Regions from separate parts of the Paenibacillus sp. 3LSP genome, predicted to be linked through region 1. Evidence: riboswitches for the same ligand, from Rfam matches in the RefSeq annotation. Region 1 holds a riboswitch; the other holds the start of a gene.
What was found. Region 1 has a riboswitch for glycine ahead of gcvT (glycine cleavage system aminomethyltransferase GcvT). Riboswitches for the same ligand answer to the same signal wherever they lie in the genome.

Region 1 (8,182 bases):
CGATTTCGACGATTCAAGCGCTGCTTGGCAGCCCGGTCGCTGTCGCCCGCACGATGCCCAACACCTCCTGCTCCATCGGACAAGGTGCGACGGGAATCTCCTTCTCTCCGGAGACCACCGAGGAACAGCGCGCCCAAGTGTTATCAATGTTTGAAGCGGTAGGGATGGTTAGCGTGATCCCAGAGGATCAAATGGAAATATTGACGGGCGTATCTGGGAGCGGACCCGCATATGTTTATTATCTGATGGAAGCGATGATTGAAGCGGGCATCGAAGGCGGATTAACGCCTGAGCAATCCCGTGATCTTACCGTACAGACGGTACTTGGCGCTGCCCTCATGATGTCAGAAACCGGAGAAGCGCCTACCAAGCTGCGTGCGGACATCACCTCGCCCAACGGTTCGACGCAAGCGGCGATCGGTGTGCTGGAAGCCGGCAGCTTTCAGCCAAACGTAAAGGCTGCGGTCCACCGGGCCGCCGAACGCTCGAAAGAAATGGGCGAAGCCGTCAAACAAGCGCTCTTGTAAGAAGCTGCAGCCATATGGTGCAGCGATGGTCGCACTGTGCGTAAGGCCAATAGGAAAGGGGGACGGCAGCATGAACTACGTCGATATCCCATGGGAAGAAAAACAAGCGGCGCTGGACGCCATCCAACGCCTGCGGGAGGAGCTTGCTGCCCGCGGTTGGTTTCCCGCTTCCAGCGGCAGCTTGTCGATGCGGGTCGGGCGATATGCGCCGGACCGGTTTGTGTTTGCCATAACGGCCGACGAGACATATTGGTCGGAGCTGTCAGCGGCCCCTTCCCCTTCGGTTGGCGCGCTGTTCGTCGACGCCGCCAGCGCCCCCTGCGAGCCCACGCGACTCAAGCCTAGTTCCGATGCACCGATTCACTCAAGAATCTACCGGATGACCGGTTGCGGCGCGATCGTGCACGTACATACGACGTTCAACAACGTGCTCAGCGGCTATTTTGCTGCGGATGGCGGCGTTCCACTCAAGGGGAACGAGCTGCTCAAAAGCTTAGAGATCTGGGAGCCACAGACGGAGGCTCGAGTGCCAATTCTGCCAAACGCCGCTGAGCTCCCGGCCATCCTCAAGCAAATCCCAAGCAGTCTAGATACCCGTGTGCCGGCGTTGCTGCTGCAAAATCACGGGGTCTATGTCTGGGGAACCAACATCGCTGAGGCGAAGCGCCATCTGGAAGCGCTGGAGTTTATGTTTGAAGCGCTGTACCGTTCCCTGCTGTTGCCTCCCAAAGGGCATCATGCCTAAAAAAACTCGCGACAAGCGATAAGCGGAGTGATTAAACTACCATCAGCAGCTCCCGCAATTACGCTGACCGCGAGTTTTTTACATTTACCTAAGATCTTGATTTATCTCTCGATAAATTCCGCATACGCCTTCGCGTCCATCAAGTTCGCCAACGCGACGTTAGCGTCCTCCTTCAAACGAATATGGACCATCCAGCCCCCATCATAGGGCTCTTCATTGACGAGCTCCGGCGCGGTGTCCAGCTCCCGGTTCACCGCCAGCACCGTCCCGCTGACCGGCGTAAACAAATCGGCCACCGTCTTCACGGATTCGATCGTTCCGATGCCTTCCTGCGCTTCGAATTCCTGCCCCGGTTCGGGCAGCTCCACGAACACAATGTCGCCCAGCCGATGTTGGGCTACGTCGGAGATGCCGATCTTCACCGTCCCATCCCCCAAATCAAGCACCCATTCATGCTCATCGCTGTACAACACGTTTTCCCTGATCTCACTAGCCAAAGCTTGCTCCTCCTCTTTCGGATGATCTAGCGTACCTTAAACTTTGTGGAAGATTCATCTGCGTATTTCCCTCGTTCAGATTATTCCAAACCTAGCTCTCATGTCAATATTATTAACACATTTGATAGAGTCTAGTAAAATGTAAGCGTAGCCTTTTCCAGTAAACGAAATTAATTAAAATTATTATGATAACTTTATTGACATCTAGACAGATTTTGAGTATTAATGAGATGTGTAAGCTGCGGTTGATGGCAGGGGGAGAGATTACAATTACGGGATTGTAACGCCGAAGGAGCAAGCCGCGAAGCGGTGAATCTCTCAGGCAAAAGGACCTCTGCCGGACGCAACTCTGGAGAGCATTCACGTAGAGGTATGCGTTACGTGAATCACCCAAGGGGAAACCTGCGCGAGCATTGAGCTCTAAGCAGGGTAACTCTCAGGTACAAAGGACAGAGCCTGGAAGAACCGTTAGACCTCTCTATGCAGGTTAGCGGGTTTTCTTTGGCCTGTCCTTTTTTTGCTGTTCTCAAAAATTGGCCGATCCGGCCCTTACGAGGTGATGGTAATGTCCGAATCCGCTTTGCGGCGTACGCCGCTCTATCCCGGATATGCGCGTTATGAAGGAGTCCGCTGTATCGATTTCGGCGGTTGGGAGCTGCCGGTGCAGTTCAGCGGCATCCAGAAAGAGCATGAAGCCGTGCGCGAGCGCGCCGGTCTGTTTGACGTATCGCATATGGGTGAATTTTACGTGGAGGGTCCTGAGGCGGAACGCTTTCTGCAACACATGACCACTAACGATGTGACCCTGCTTCAACCGGGAAAAGCCCAATACACCTTGCTCTGCTATCCCAATGGCGGTGTGGTGGATGATCTGTTGATCTATCATCTGGAAGAAGGCAAGTACATGCTGGTGGTCAATGCCTCGAATATTGACAAAGACTGGGACTGGCTGCAGCAGCACCTTCCCGCTGAAGGAGTAACCATGCGGAATGCCTCTGACGAGACAGCGTTGCTTGCCGTGCAAGGGCCGCTGGCCGCCTCCCTCCTCTCCCCTCTTTGCGAAGGGGAGGATCCTGGAGCGTTGCGTCCGTTCACGTTTATTCGGGAAGCGCGGATTGCCGGCATCCCCGCCTTGCTGTCCAGAACCGGTTATACCGGTGAGGATGGGTTCGAGTTGTATGTCGCGGCCGAGCAGGCACAAGCGCTTTGGGACGTCGTGATGAAAGCCGGGGAGAGCCAGGGCCTTCTCCCGGCCGGGCTGGGCGCCAGAGATACGTTGCGCTTTGAAGCTTGCCTGCCGCTGTATGGTCAGGAGCTGGGCCCTGAGATCACCCCGCTCGAAGCAGGCTTAAACCGATTCGTGAAGCTGGAAAATGACGACTTCATCGGTCGCGATGTGTTGATCAAGCAGCGGGATCAAGGCCTTCCTCGCCGGCTCGTTGGCCTGGAGATGATCGACCGCGGGATTCCGCGCACCCATTACCCGGTGTTTGCCGAAGGATCAGAGGAACCAATCGGAGAAGTCACGACAGGTACGCAATCGCCAACGCTGAAAAGAAACCTCGGAATGGCGATCCTCTCCACCCGTTATGCCGACCCCGACACGATCGTAGAGGTCGACATCCGTGGCAAGCGGCTGAAGGCCAAGGTCGTCCCGTTGCCGTTCTATCGCCAAAACCCTGCCGCCAAGCGGTGAAAGGAGAACACGAAACCAGATGCTTAAACATCGCTATTTACCATTAACCGAACAAGATCAAGCGGAGATGCTGCAAACGATCGGCGTAAGCTCCGTCCAGGAACTGTTCAAGGACATCCCGGAGAACATTCGCTTTCAAGGGGAACTCCCGGTATCTCCCCGTCTAGACGAATACGCGCTGATCCGGCACTTATCCGAACTGGCCGGGCGCAACGCCGACACCGACCGGTATACCAGCTTTCTAGGTGCCGGAATTTATGATCATCACATCCCTTCCGTCATTCAACACGTCGTGTCGCGATCGGAATTTTATACCGCGTACACACCCTATCAACCGGAAATCAGCCAAGGCGAGCTGCAGGCAATATTTGAATTCCAGTCGTACATCTGCGAGCTGACTGGCCTTAAGGTCGCTAATGCGAGCATGTACGACGGAGCCACCGCATTAGCGGAAGCTGGCAACCTAGCCGCAGCGGCTACCAGACGCAAACAGCTGGTCGTCTCCCGCACCGTCCATCCGGAAGCACGCGAGGTGCTCGCCACTTACGCCCACGGCTTGAACCTGGAGATCGTTGAGGTTGGTTGGGAACAAGGTGTGACCGATCGCGAGGCACTTACTGCGGCCATCACTAAGGACACCGCAGCTGTCTTGATCCAAAACCCGAATTTCTTTGGCTCCCTGGAAGATCTTCGAGCCATTGGCGAACTAGCTCATGCCCAAGGGAGCTTGCTGATCGTCAGCAGTAATCCGCTCGCTCTGGGCCTGCTGGAAGCGCCAGGGAAGCTTGGTGCCGATATCGTCGTTGGTGACGCCCAGCCTTTGGGGCTGGCCCCCTCCTTTGGCGGTCCAACCTGCGGCTTCTTTGCCGTATCTGAAACGTATATGCGCCGGATCCCTGGCCGGATCGTTGGGCAGACCACCGATCGCAATGGCAAGCGCGGGTTCGTCCTGACCCTGCAAGCCCGCGAGCAGCATATTCGCCGCGAAAAAGCGACCTCGAACATCTGCTCCAACCAAGCGTTGCTTGCCTTGGCTGCCTCCGTTTACTTATCCGTGATGGGTAAGCAAGGCATGGCTGAAGTAGCAGAGCTGAATTTGCAGAAAAGCCATTATGCCAAACAGGTGTTCACTGCTATCCCTGGCGTAAGCGCCGCTTTTGAGTCACCATTTTTCAACGAGTTTGTGCTTCAGTTGCCAGAGGGGACTGATCTGACCAAACTGCAGCGAGATCTGCTTGCCGCCGGATTTATCGGCGGGTACGATCTGGGACGCAGCTATCCTGAACTCGCCGGCCATCTGCTGGTCGCCGTGACGGAGAAGCGCAGCAAAGCGGAAATTGACCAATTCGCCCGCGTACTGGAGGAATCAATATGCTCGAAATAAAAGAGACGACGAAATCTGATGAATTGTTGATATTTGAGCGCAGCCGCCCTGGGCGGATCGGCTATTCTCTGCCGGAATGCGACGTCCCAACCACCCCGAAGGAAGAGCTCGTCCCCAAGGGCATGCTGCGGAGCGAAGACCTCGCTTTTCCCGAAGTTTATGAAGTTGACGTGATTCGGCATTATACCGCGTTGTCCCGCCGGAATTTCGGGGTAGACAACGGTTTCTATCCGCTCGGCTCCTGTACGATGAAATACAACCCGAAGGTGAATGAAGATGTTGCACGTTACCCTGGCCTGGCAAAAATCCATCCTTATCAACCGGAGGAAAGTGTGCAAGGGGCACTTGAACTGATGTACCGTCTGCAGCAGGATTTAGCCGGACTCACCGGTATGGATGCCGTGACACTGCAACCGGCGGCCGGAGCCCACGGGGAATGGACCGGCCTGATGATGATCCGCGCTTACCACGAAAGCCGCGGCGAGAAACGCACCAAGGTGATCGTGCCGGACTCTTCGCACGGCACGAACCCAGCCAGCGCCTCAGTCGCCGGCTTCGAGACGGTGACCATCCCGTCCACCAAGCGCGGCATGGTGGACCTGGACGCGCTGCGCGCCGCCGTTGGCGAGGACACGGCTGCGCTGATGCTCACCAACCCGAACACGCTGGGCTTGTTCGAGGAACAGATCCTGGAGATCGCCGACATTGTGCACGAAGCCGGCGGATTGCTGTATTATGACGGCGCGAACTCCAACGCCATCATGGGGATCGCCCGCCCTGGCGATATGGGCTTTGACGTCGTGCACCTCAACCTGCACAAAACGATGAGCACCCCGCATGGCGGCGGTGGTCCGGGCGCCGGTCCAGTTGGCGTCAAGGAGCGGCTCATACCGTTTCTGCCTGAACCCCGAATCGTCAAGGACGAATCCGGGCGGTACGCCATCCGCGGTGCTCGCTCCGAAGAGGCCGCAGGTGGCGCTGAGAGTGGATCGGGCAGCTCGATTGGCCGGGTGAAAGCTTTTTACGGTAATTTTGGCATCCTGGTTCGCGCATATGCTTATATCCGCAGCTTAGGCCCTGATGGACTTCGCCAAGTCTCGGAAAATGCCGTTTTAAACGCCAATTACATGATGAAACGCTTGGCGCCTTATTACGAATTGCCGTACCCGGATCAACCATGTAAGCACGAATTCGTCATGTCCGGCAGCGGGCTGGCGAAGTACGGCATCCGCACGCTGGACGTCGCCAAGCGGCTGCTCGATTTCGGCTATCATCCGCCAACCATCTACTTCCCGCTGAACGTAGAGGAATGTATCATGATTGAACCGACGGAAACCGAAAGTAAGGAAACGCTGGACGGCTTTATTGACGTCATGATCGCCATCGCCAAGGAAGCCGAAACGAATCCGGAAATGTTACGGAACGCACCGTACACCACTCCGGTGACGCGTCTGGACGAAACTGGCGCCGCCCGGAAGCCAGTATTGAACTGCGCTTGCGGCTAAGATCATGCAAGCAAAAAGAGATGCTGCTTGAATAGCAGCATCTCTTCTTTGTTCCATCAATGATTTAGAAATAAACCACCCAGATCACAAGCGCCAGCAAAATGCGATATACCGCAAACGGCACCAGCTTGATGCGGTCGATTAGCTTCAAGAAGAATCGGATCGCCAACAATGCAAACACGAAAGCACTGATAAATCCAACAATAAAGAACGGCAGTGCATCGATCGTGAAATATTCCAGGTTCTTCATCAGGGAGATCAAGCTGGCCCCAGCCATGATCGGAACGGCCATGATAAAGGTGAAGTCAGCCGCGGCCCGGTGGCTCAAACCTAGCAGCACCCCGCCGGAAATCGTCGAACCCGAACGGGAGAAGCCCGGCCAGATCGACAGACATTGGAACAACCCAATGCCGAGCGCCTGCTTGTACGTAATTTGGTCAACAGTATCCACACTTGCGCGCTTGGGCGCAAACCGGTCGGCAGCGATCATCAGCAGCGCTCCGATCACCAGGCCAATTAACACGGTTGCGGTGGAGAATAGATGCTCATCAATAAAATCCTCAAATAACACACCAAGAATCCCGGCAGGAATCAACCCTACGATCACCTGCATCAGCTTCAACCGCGGTCCGCTCTGTCTGGCCGCTTCCCCTTTGGCCTTCGGCATCCAGCGCGACAGCCCCAGCAAATCGATAAATCGGTTGCGGAACACGACCAAGACCGCCAAAATCGAGCCGAGTTGGATCACGACTTTAAACGTGTTCGCCACATACTTTGAACCGAGCAGCTCCTCGGTTTTCAGCCACATATCATCCACAATGATCATATGTCCCGTGGAGGACACCGGCGCAAACTCCGTAAGTCCCTCCACCAGGCCAAGAATAATAGCTTTCATGAGTTCCAACAAGTTCATTTCGTAGGTTTCTCCTTATCTCTCTGTTTTGATGTTGTCGCGAAGCTACTTCTTTCTCCGACGCAGCCAGAGGAAGCCCACCAACAATACTCCTAAAGCGATCATAGCATAGGCGATGTTAGAATACACGTCCATAAAGGCGACGATCTCTGCCCAGGAACCTCCTACCGCCGCTCCAAGCAAGACGAGCGCCACGTTCCAAATCAGCGTCCCGATCGTGGTAAACAGCAGGAACAGGCCAAATTTCATTTTCGACATGCCGGCCGGAATCGAGATCAAGCTGCGAATCAGCGGAACCATCCGGCAGAACAGTACCGTCCAATAGCCATATCGATCAAACCAGGCATCCGCGCGGCGGACATCTTCTTTTTTCAGGCGCAGGAACCGACCGTAACGATCGATCCACCCTTCCAATCGGTCAACGTTCACCAAATACCCGATCCCATACAAGATCACGGCGCCAAACACCGAACCAAGCGTCGAGAAGACGATCACCCCTGACGGTGTTAAGCTCGTATAGGTGGTCATAAAGCCACCAAAGGTTAAGATTACTTCCGACGGAATCGGGGGAAATACGTTTTCCAAGGCAATCAGCAGGAAGACGCCAAAATAGCCAAACCTCTCCATAAAGTCTGTAATCCAGTTCTCCACGTTGTACCTCCCGTATTTAGCGAATCGCTTTTTTGACGTTGCGTAAGTAACGGGCCTGAATAAAGAAGAAGTAAACGACTTGCACCAGCAAAAAGCTAGCCAAGATCAACACGGTTTGCCAAGCGACCGAAAAGTTAAACAAGCTTTGCATGGCCTTAAACGCAAACAGGCTATGGACGATGGCCAGCGCGATCGGCACGAAGAACAACACCCCAACCTGGCGAGTAATGATTCGCGCAAGTTCTTTATCCGTGAGGCCCAGCT
Region 2 (8,182 bases), on a different contig from region 1:
GGCGTCATCGGTCACCGTCAAGGTGACGGTGTACGATCCAGCAGCGGAGAAGCGGTGTTTGACTTTGGGGCCGAGCTCGGTGCCGCCGTCGCTGAATGACCAGCTGTAGCGGACGATGCGGCCGTCGGCATCCGAGGAGGCGGAACCGTCAAAGTCAATTTGCTTATTCTTGGCCGCACGCTCCACGGCATGAATGACGGCTACCGGCAGGACGTTTGGCGTATTTCCGGGATCCTCGCCCGGATTTTCACCCGACGCGCTGACGAACAAACGGCCCGGCGCTTGGAAATCGCCGCTGTTTCCAGCCGCATCGCGAACTGTAACCACGATCACGCCGCCTTCCAAGACAAGCGAGGCAGGTGTCGTGTACGTTCCTTCATAGTGCCCTGGTTCAGTTTCCGTCATCGAAATTCCGTTGCTCGAACCGCCCGATAACGATAACGGCAGTTCGATGCGGAACGAAGCCGTCAGCCCTGGAACGCTGTCAAAGGATACCGTCACCGCTTCACCTGCTGTTAAATGAACATCCTCTGCCGGTGTCAGATTAGTGATCTCCGGCAGCTCGGTATCCACGTAGACCGTCCGAGTGACCGTGGTTTCGTTTCCGGCGTGGTCCGTCGCGGTTACGGTGATCAGATTCTCACCGGCATTAATCAACATACGGTACGCGAACGCGCCGCTGCCTTCCAGCGGAACTTCTTGTCCGTTTACGGTCAGCTTGTTGATGAACTCATCAAGCGCAGAACCCGTCACGTTCAGCACTTCCGAATTGGTTCGGAAGCCGTCCACCGGTGAAACTATTTCGAGTTCCGGAGCGGTGGTGTCCAGTGTAATTGTGACTGGCAGTGAACGATCTGTTGCTTTTCCGTTCACGATGACTTCGGCGGACAACGCGTTGGCTCCGTCATGAAGCTCGATCGGCAGACTGAATTGTCCGTTTTCAACCGTAGTTTCACCCGCCAGCTCGGTGCCGTTGTACACCTTCACCTCAGCGTCGTTGGCTGGAGAGGTTCCGGTCACGGTAAAGGTAGATTGATTCGTATAAGAGCCGTCCTCCGGCAACGTAATGACCGGCGCGTCCACCGGATAACGCACGATGGCACGAATCATGAAGTTGCCTTGTGCTTGTTCCGCCAAGCTCCACGCCCCATTGATTCGATTCCAGCTGCGACGGGCGTTCGGGCTGGATTCGTCGGCTGCAAGCCCCGGAGCGTTTGTTCCGGCCAAGGTTTGAATGTACACGATGTAGAAGTCGCCTTCGACAGTGACCGGTTCTGGCAGCTCGAGCACGGTCCATTGGTCATTACGCAATGCGGTACCGTCAAAAGGACCGGCTACTTGCCGACCTGGCGCTCCGTCAGGGCCGGATGCGTCGTAAACGGCGTATTGGAACTCGGTTCCGCCCGGAACAGGCCATTCGGTATTCCAGAATCGGATCGATGCGCCGGTGACTTGCACCGCGCCGGCTTCCGGCGTCATGCGTACCGCCCAGGCGTTGTTTGCCGCGTTGAAGGCCCAAGCATTTTCCGGCGTGCCATCATCGTAGGCGATTTCGCCCGGCAAGCCCACAAACGGCCTGAGCGCCAACGAGCCGTCGGCTGTACCGTTCGGCGGTACCGTAACGGTTAACGTATTCGCGTAATAATCGGCCGCTCTTGCCGACAAGGTATAGGTGCCTTCCAGAAGCTCTAATGAGAAGCTGCCATCAGCCCCGGTGATTTGCGGTGCAACCATCGCATCTTCATGCACCATCACCGTTGCGCCTTCAATCGGCTCCCCAGTACGTTCATCGGTAATCGTTCCGGTGAGCGTACCTTTCGGAATCGGCTGCAGGGTGAAGTTGACCTTGGCGTTTACCTGATCGGCGATGGTCACATTGGCCGTTTGCGGATAATAGCCGTAGGCTTCCGCTTTCAGCGTGTAATCCCCAGCAACATGATTCAAGCTGTAGCGTCCGGTGGCTGGATCGGTTTTTACAGAGCGCCCGGTTTCCACCACCGTCACGGTTGCGCTGGCCGGCAGGCTGCTGATGCCGATGTCACCGGCTGGCTTCGCTTGTTTCACCTGCTGCTCGAATTCGGCCTTGCTTGTGCGGGTCAGCTTGTAGGCCGGCCCGGATTTTACGGCCTTGTCCGTTTTTGCTCCGGCTTCGCCAAGCACGTTTTGCGTCACCTGATCTTCCGGTGTATTTACGCTAAGCACCTGAACGTTGTCGATGTACCAGCCGGCTTTCACAACGCTGCCGTCCGTCGTTAAACGGAACCGCACCTGAACTTGCTCTCCGACATAATCTTCGAGATCGTAATAAGCGGTGCTCCAAACCTTGCCATTGGTGCTATGTGAAAATTTGCCCAGCTCGTTCCATGTCGTTCCGCCGTCGGAGCTGATTTCCACATAACCGTTATCATAATTGGTTTCAATTTCAAACCAATGATCAAACACAAGGGTAGCATTATCGACGGTGCTCAAATCGATCGTCGGGGAGATGAGCGAAGCATTTGTTCCATTCTCATAGTTGCTGTCGAGATCGGTTCCCCATACGTTTGGCTCGGAGACAGCGCTAGCCGGACCGGGTTCCACCGGGGTGCCGCGTTCCCATTCGTCCCGCGTGCCGCTGTGCGTCCAGCCGTTATCGCTGCTGCCGTCAAAGTTATCACTGAATACCGTCACCGGACGTACAACTGTCAGCTCCAGCTCATTGGATTTAGGGCCTTCGTTGTCACTGTAATCCGTAGCGGTGACCGCATAATAATAGGTATGATCCGTTTCAGTTGTTGTGTCGGTAAATTCCGTTTGGCCGCTTGTACCGATCACCTCATAGCCGGAGCCCGAAGTGGTCGAGCGGTACACCGTGTACAATTTCACGTCCTCATCGGCGGACGGAGACCAGGACAACTCGGCACTGCCGGCAAAGTTCACGGAGCCGGTCAGATCGGCAGGTGCTTCAGGTGCGGTGGCGTCAGGTACTTGCAGGGACAGATCGTCCAGGTACCAACCGGCCTTATGCACGGAGCCGTCGCTGGTCAGTCCAAACTGCAGGTAAACTTGCTCACCGGCATAGTCGCGCAGGTCCAGGTATTGTGTTTTCCAGCCGTCGCTTGTGCCAGTGAATTCCGCTACCGGTACGAACGCGTAATCGGTGTCTAAAGAAGCGATATACACCGTGCCGATATCGTAGCCCTCCTCAAGGTCATACCAATGCTTAAAAGAGAGCAATGCCCCTTGCGGACTATCGGTCAAATTGATCGGCGGCATAAGCAGATACGAATTGCTGTTGGGTGCGTAGGTGCCGGTCAGATTGCTGGCGTACACCTTCTCACCGGAGTAGGCGCTGCCCGGTCCGCTGACTGGCGTTCCCCAAGCCCAAGTGTTGCCGGCTCCGCCAGACTGGAATCCGATGGGTTCCGACTCGAAATCTTGCAAATATCCGGGCTCGATCCCGGCTGACACCGTCACAGAATAGTGCTCGCTGTCAAATCCGTTATTGCCGTAATCATTCACGTGGATATAATATTCAAGGCCGGCTGTTCCGATCAGGAAAGCGGGGATGGTGGCTTCATATACGCCATCCTTCTCGTTTCCGGATACCCGTGTGGCCGGAATATATAAATAATGGCTGGTTCCAGCTTCTTTCGCATAAAAATCGACCGATGTGACCGCCACCTCGTCGCTGACACGGGCGGATAATGTCAAATCAAAGCCTTCATATATTAAGGTAGGCGGCGTATGCTCTAGGACCGGTTCGTCCAAGTCTTCTCCGCCGGTCACCACGCGACCGGAGACGCTGCCGATCCCTTGGAGGACAGAGCCTACGGCGTTCAACGCATTTACAATGCCGTATCCATATCCGTTATTAGGGACTGTCTCATACTCGGCGTCTGTCCGCGGTGTGGCCGTGCTGGTCAGGATTTCCTCCAGCTGGTCTACCGTGAGGGAATGGTTGGCCTGCAGCAGCAAGGCCGCGATGGCTGTCGTATGCGGGCCTGCCATCGAGGTGCCGTCCCAGCCGCCTTCATAGGCACCACCGGGAACGGAGGACCGAATGTTGACCCCAGGTGCGGAAACTTCCGGTTTAATTTCACCGTAAGGCGAAGGTCCACGCAAAGAGAAATCCGCCAAATTCCCGTTGATGTCCGTAGCACCGGTGGCAAACGCTTCAGGATAGTTAGCTGGCGCAGCTACCGAACCGGGACCGCCGGGGTTGAAGATATCGGTGTTGCCCGCCGAGAACTCAGGGAAGATTTGCGCGCTTCTCCAAGCTTGTACGATCGGGCGGAACCATTCATCAATACCGGGGCCTCCTCCCCAGGAATTGTTCACCACGTCCGGAGCCAGCTCCGGATGCAGATTCCCTTCGGCATCCACCGGGGCGAGCAACCATTGGCCGCCGTCCAGAATGATGGCATCCGTGGTGGAGGGGTTAAAGATACGGACTGCGATCCATTTCGCCCCAGGCGCGACGCCGATCTGGTTCGAGCCGTCCGGCTCCGAACCAACCATCGTTCCCATGGTGTGCGTGCCGTGGCCGTGGCTATCGGTAGGCAGCGAAGCATGGCTGTGCGGATCATACCAGCTGAGTTCGGGATTCACGATATTGCCCGAAGCATCAAGGGCCCGCCATTTGCTCCGTAGAGCCGGGTGGTTGTAATCTACCCCGGTATCGAGGTTAGCTACAACGATGCCGGTGCCGTCGATGCCCATATTCCACACCTCGGGGGCATTGACCTGGGCGATGTTCCACTCGACGCTGCTTGGAGTAACGTCGGAGGGAGCTTGACTTGTACCGCCCAGCGAAGAAGAAATTTCGTCGGCCGGTTTCACGGCAGGCTCTGCAGCCGCATCTTTGTGGATTTCAACCTTTTGCAGATGTCGTTCTTCATTCGGCAGAATTTTCTCCACTTCGGGGAAAAGGGCGATTTGCTCCAGTACTTCTTTCGAGCTTGTCACCGCCATGGCATTTACGATAAAGTAGCTTTTGTAGTCTTTCACCTCTCCGGATTGCTGGGCTTTCCGCAAGTATTCCTCCAGCGCATATTGGGTGCGGGAGGCCGTTTCGCGCAGGGCGCTGACAACGGAAGTCCGTACGGACAGCTTCGCGGCGGAAGGAGTGGATTTCTCCAGCTGGGCTTTCTGAAGAGCCAGCTTGGCGACCGAAGTTGTATCGGTCTGCTCCTTGAGTTTGACCAGGTAGGTGACGAAGTCGTCTTGCTTAAACTGGGTCTGCAATTTAGCGTCGATCTTGGCTTCGGCCACTTGGGGCGCGGTCGATCTCAGGCTGCTTTGTCCCGATACGCTGCTGCTGCTGGCGGAGGCGACGGGAACGAGAGTTAACGCAAGAAGGATCGACATGCCAAGCGAGAAAGGTTTGCGAAATCTCTTGAGACTTATCAACTTCTTCACTCCCTTTGATTAAGTTTTAAGCCCAACATCCATCCTGTGACGGCCGCCCGGAGAAACGAATAGCTGAGTCCGGACGCATTACGCCTGACAAAAATTGAAGCAAGTGCCTCTTGGGTACATCACCTCCTTCGTGTAAAATAGTGGAAGCGGGTGTAAGTAAGTCATGGTGGATGTGGATGTGAGTTGAAGCCAATGCTGTGGAGAGAATCGTTTTAGTTTAGCAGGGGTCATAGAGTGAAGATAAGTTAACACGGAGCGCACCTTATTTTTCAACAATTCATAAAATAAGGTAAAATCTGGGGTTGTTACGGACAGTATATATCTGTAAAATCAGGTATACAAGTGGGTGGATGAGTAAAATATACATATTTTCTTATAAAAATAGGAAAAAATAACTAGAATTCAACGTGAACCACCGGAATTTATGTAAGATATCTTGACATCTTGCTGGCTTCGGTTTACATTAAGCACAAATTCATATCGGCGAATGAGGATGATGGGAGAGTCCGCGGGCTGATCCGAAAAGGGACGCCAGCTTAGCGGCACCGAAGGAGCAAGGGCCGGTCCTGCAGCCGGCAGCCGAATCTCTCAGGTACAAGGACCATGATCGGACGCCACTCTGGAGAGAGCGAACAGCCACCCAAGAGGTACATGGACCCGGATGTTAAGTTGAACCGGGAACATTAAACTTTCAGGTAACGGGGACAGAGCGAAAGGCAGCAGCCTTTTTGCTCTGTCTCTTTTTCGTCATAGAAAAAATGAGGGGAAGATGTAGCGATGCGATTTAAAAGCGTATTTTCTATTATCGGTCCGGCGATGATTGGGCCTTCCAGCTCACATACGGCCGGGGCTGTACGGATTGGACGATTTGCCCGTCAGCTGCTCGGAACCGCGCCGGTCAAGGCGGAGATTTGTTTCTACGGCTCCTTTGCCGAAACGTACAGCGGGCACGGTACCGATCTGGCCATCGTTGGCGGCATTCTGGATTACCGTACGGACGACGAGCGAATCCGCCAGTCGATGCAGGACGCTGAAAAGCAGGGGATTGAGGTGGTGTTTGCCACCGGAGTCCTGCCTGGGGCCCATCCGAATACGGTAAAAATAAAACTAACCCGCCAAGACGGAAGTCATATCGAGGTCATGGGGGCATCCATTGGCGGAGGGACGATCGTCATTCGCAACATCGACGGTTTTGAGGTGAAATGCTCAGGCGAGCTGCCGACGCTGGTCATCTCCCACGCAGACCGGCAAGGGGTACTGGCAGGGATTACGGCCTTGTTCAGCCGGGAGAACGTCAATATCGGCTACATTATTACCGATCGGAAAGGGCGGACCTCTGAGGCACTGACTGTTGTGGAAGCCGATTCGTCCATTCCGCCGGAATTAGTGGAGGCGATCCGTGCGTTGGAGCATGTCAGCCAAGTGTCCTATATTGATCTGACGAAGTAAAGCGAGGAGGGAGCACGATGCGTTTTAAAAATTTACGTGAGCTGGCCCAGCTCTGTGAGCGGGAATCTCGCACGATTTCCAGCATTATGATTCAGGACCAGGTGGAAGAGAGCGGGCAATCGGAGGAAGAAATTTTGGCCGCCATGAACGAATACTACCAAATCATGAAAACGGCGGTGCATAAGGGGCTGACGGAGGATATCGTCTCCACAAGCGGGCTGACCGGCGGCGATGCCAAAAGGGTGGAGGCTTACCGCAATCGCAGTGAGACCTCGGTTGGTGACATCGCATGTCAGGCCATGGCTTATGCGCTGGCCGTGTCCGAGGTGAACGCTTCGATGGGCCGGATCGTCGCCACGCCGACGGCGGGCTCGTGCGGCATCATCCCCGGCGTGTTCGTCAGCGCCCAAGAGCGCTTCGGCTGGGAGGATGAGCATCTTGTGCGCGGGTTGTTTTGCGCGGGGGCCATCGGGTACGTGATCGCCAACAACTCGTTTATTTCCGGTGCAGAAGGGGGCTGCCAAGCAGAAATCGGATCGGCGATTGGGATGGCGGCCGGTGCAATGGTTGAGCTACGCGGCGGGACGCCGGAGCAGGCGGTGCACGCCGTTGGCCTCGCGTTAAAGAACACGCTGGGGTTGATCTGTGATCCCGTTGGCGGTCTCGTCGAAATTCCTTGTATCGTGCGTAACGGCTTTGGGGCGGTGAATGCGCTGGCTGCCGCCGATATGGCCTTGGCCGGTGTGCGCAGTGCGATCCCGTCGGACGAAGTCATCGACGTGATGCTGGAGGTGGGCTCGGCGATGCCCAGCCGCCATCGCGAAACCGCGCAGGGCGGGCTGGCACAAACGCCTACCGGCCGCAAAATCATGAAGGAGCTGCGAAGCCGGAAGAAGTAGAAGGAGTTGCTCCAAAGGTTTTCTTTTTTCAGAGGTAGGGTATGGATTTTGACGGTCGATGACCGAACCCACTTTGCGGGAAGCGACCATCGCGAGGATCGAGCCCGGGAAGATGACCAGTCCGGCATGGCTGGCGGTTAATCCGAAGCGATGCACTAAAATTTGCGGCAGCAAAAACAAGGTGGCAAAGCTGCCAGCGATACGGCCGACATGATCAAGGCCATCGCTTTGCCGCGCCGCTGGATCGGAACGTAACGGGATAACGTAACCATCGACAACGAAACGACCGCTCCGGCACCGGATGCTTGCACGATGCGAACGGCGAGCAGAATCCAGAAGCTCGGGCTAAACAACCCGGCGACGGCGGCGAGGCCCAGTGTTGTTCGAAAATTATCGAATGATTGAAATATATCATGCCTTACCTTATGATATAA

Region 2: linked by a shared signal. The riboswitch ahead of sdaAB (L-serine ammonia-lyase, iron-sulfur-dependent subunit beta) and the one ahead of gcvT (glycine cleavage system aminomethyltransferase GcvT) in region 1 are both predicted to bind glycine.

What each region holds. Positions count from the first base shown of each region.
Region 1 covers NZ_JAWDJI010000240.1:4,386-12,567, reverse strand. Annotated here, with positions in the region: gene proC (pyrroline-5-carboxylate reductase) at 1-527, shown strand, start outside; gene mtnB (methylthioribulose 1-phosphate dehydratase) at 598-1,272, shown strand; gene gcvH (glycine cleavage system protein GcvH) at 1,374-1,769, opposite strand; glycine riboswitch at 2,015-2,113, shown strand; glycine riboswitch at 2,117-2,224, shown strand; gene gcvT (glycine cleavage system aminomethyltransferase GcvT) at 2,335-3,465, shown strand; gene gcvPA (aminomethyl-transferring glycine dehydrogenase subunit GcvPA) at 3,485-4,849, shown strand; gene gcvPB (aminomethyl-transferring glycine dehydrogenase subunit GcvPB) at 4,837-6,354, shown strand; gene RW092_RS21005 (undecaprenyl-diphosphate phosphatase) at 6,419-7,267, opposite strand; gene RW092_RS21000 (DedA family protein) at 7,313-7,918, opposite strand; gene RW092_RS20995 (ABC transporter permease) at 7,935-8,182, opposite strand, start outside.
Region 2 covers NZ_JAWDJI010000207.1:134-8,315, reverse strand. Annotated here, with positions in the region: gene RW092_RS17610 (S8 family serine peptidase) at 1-5,391, opposite strand, end outside; glycine riboswitch at 5,888-6,014, shown strand; gene sdaAB (L-serine ammonia-lyase, iron-sulfur-dependent subunit beta) at 6,178-6,849, shown strand; gene sdaAA (L-serine ammonia-lyase, iron-sulfur-dependent, subunit alpha) at 6,867-7,748, shown strand; partial or broken gene RW092_RS17595 (MFS transporter) at 7,904-8,182, opposite strand, start outside.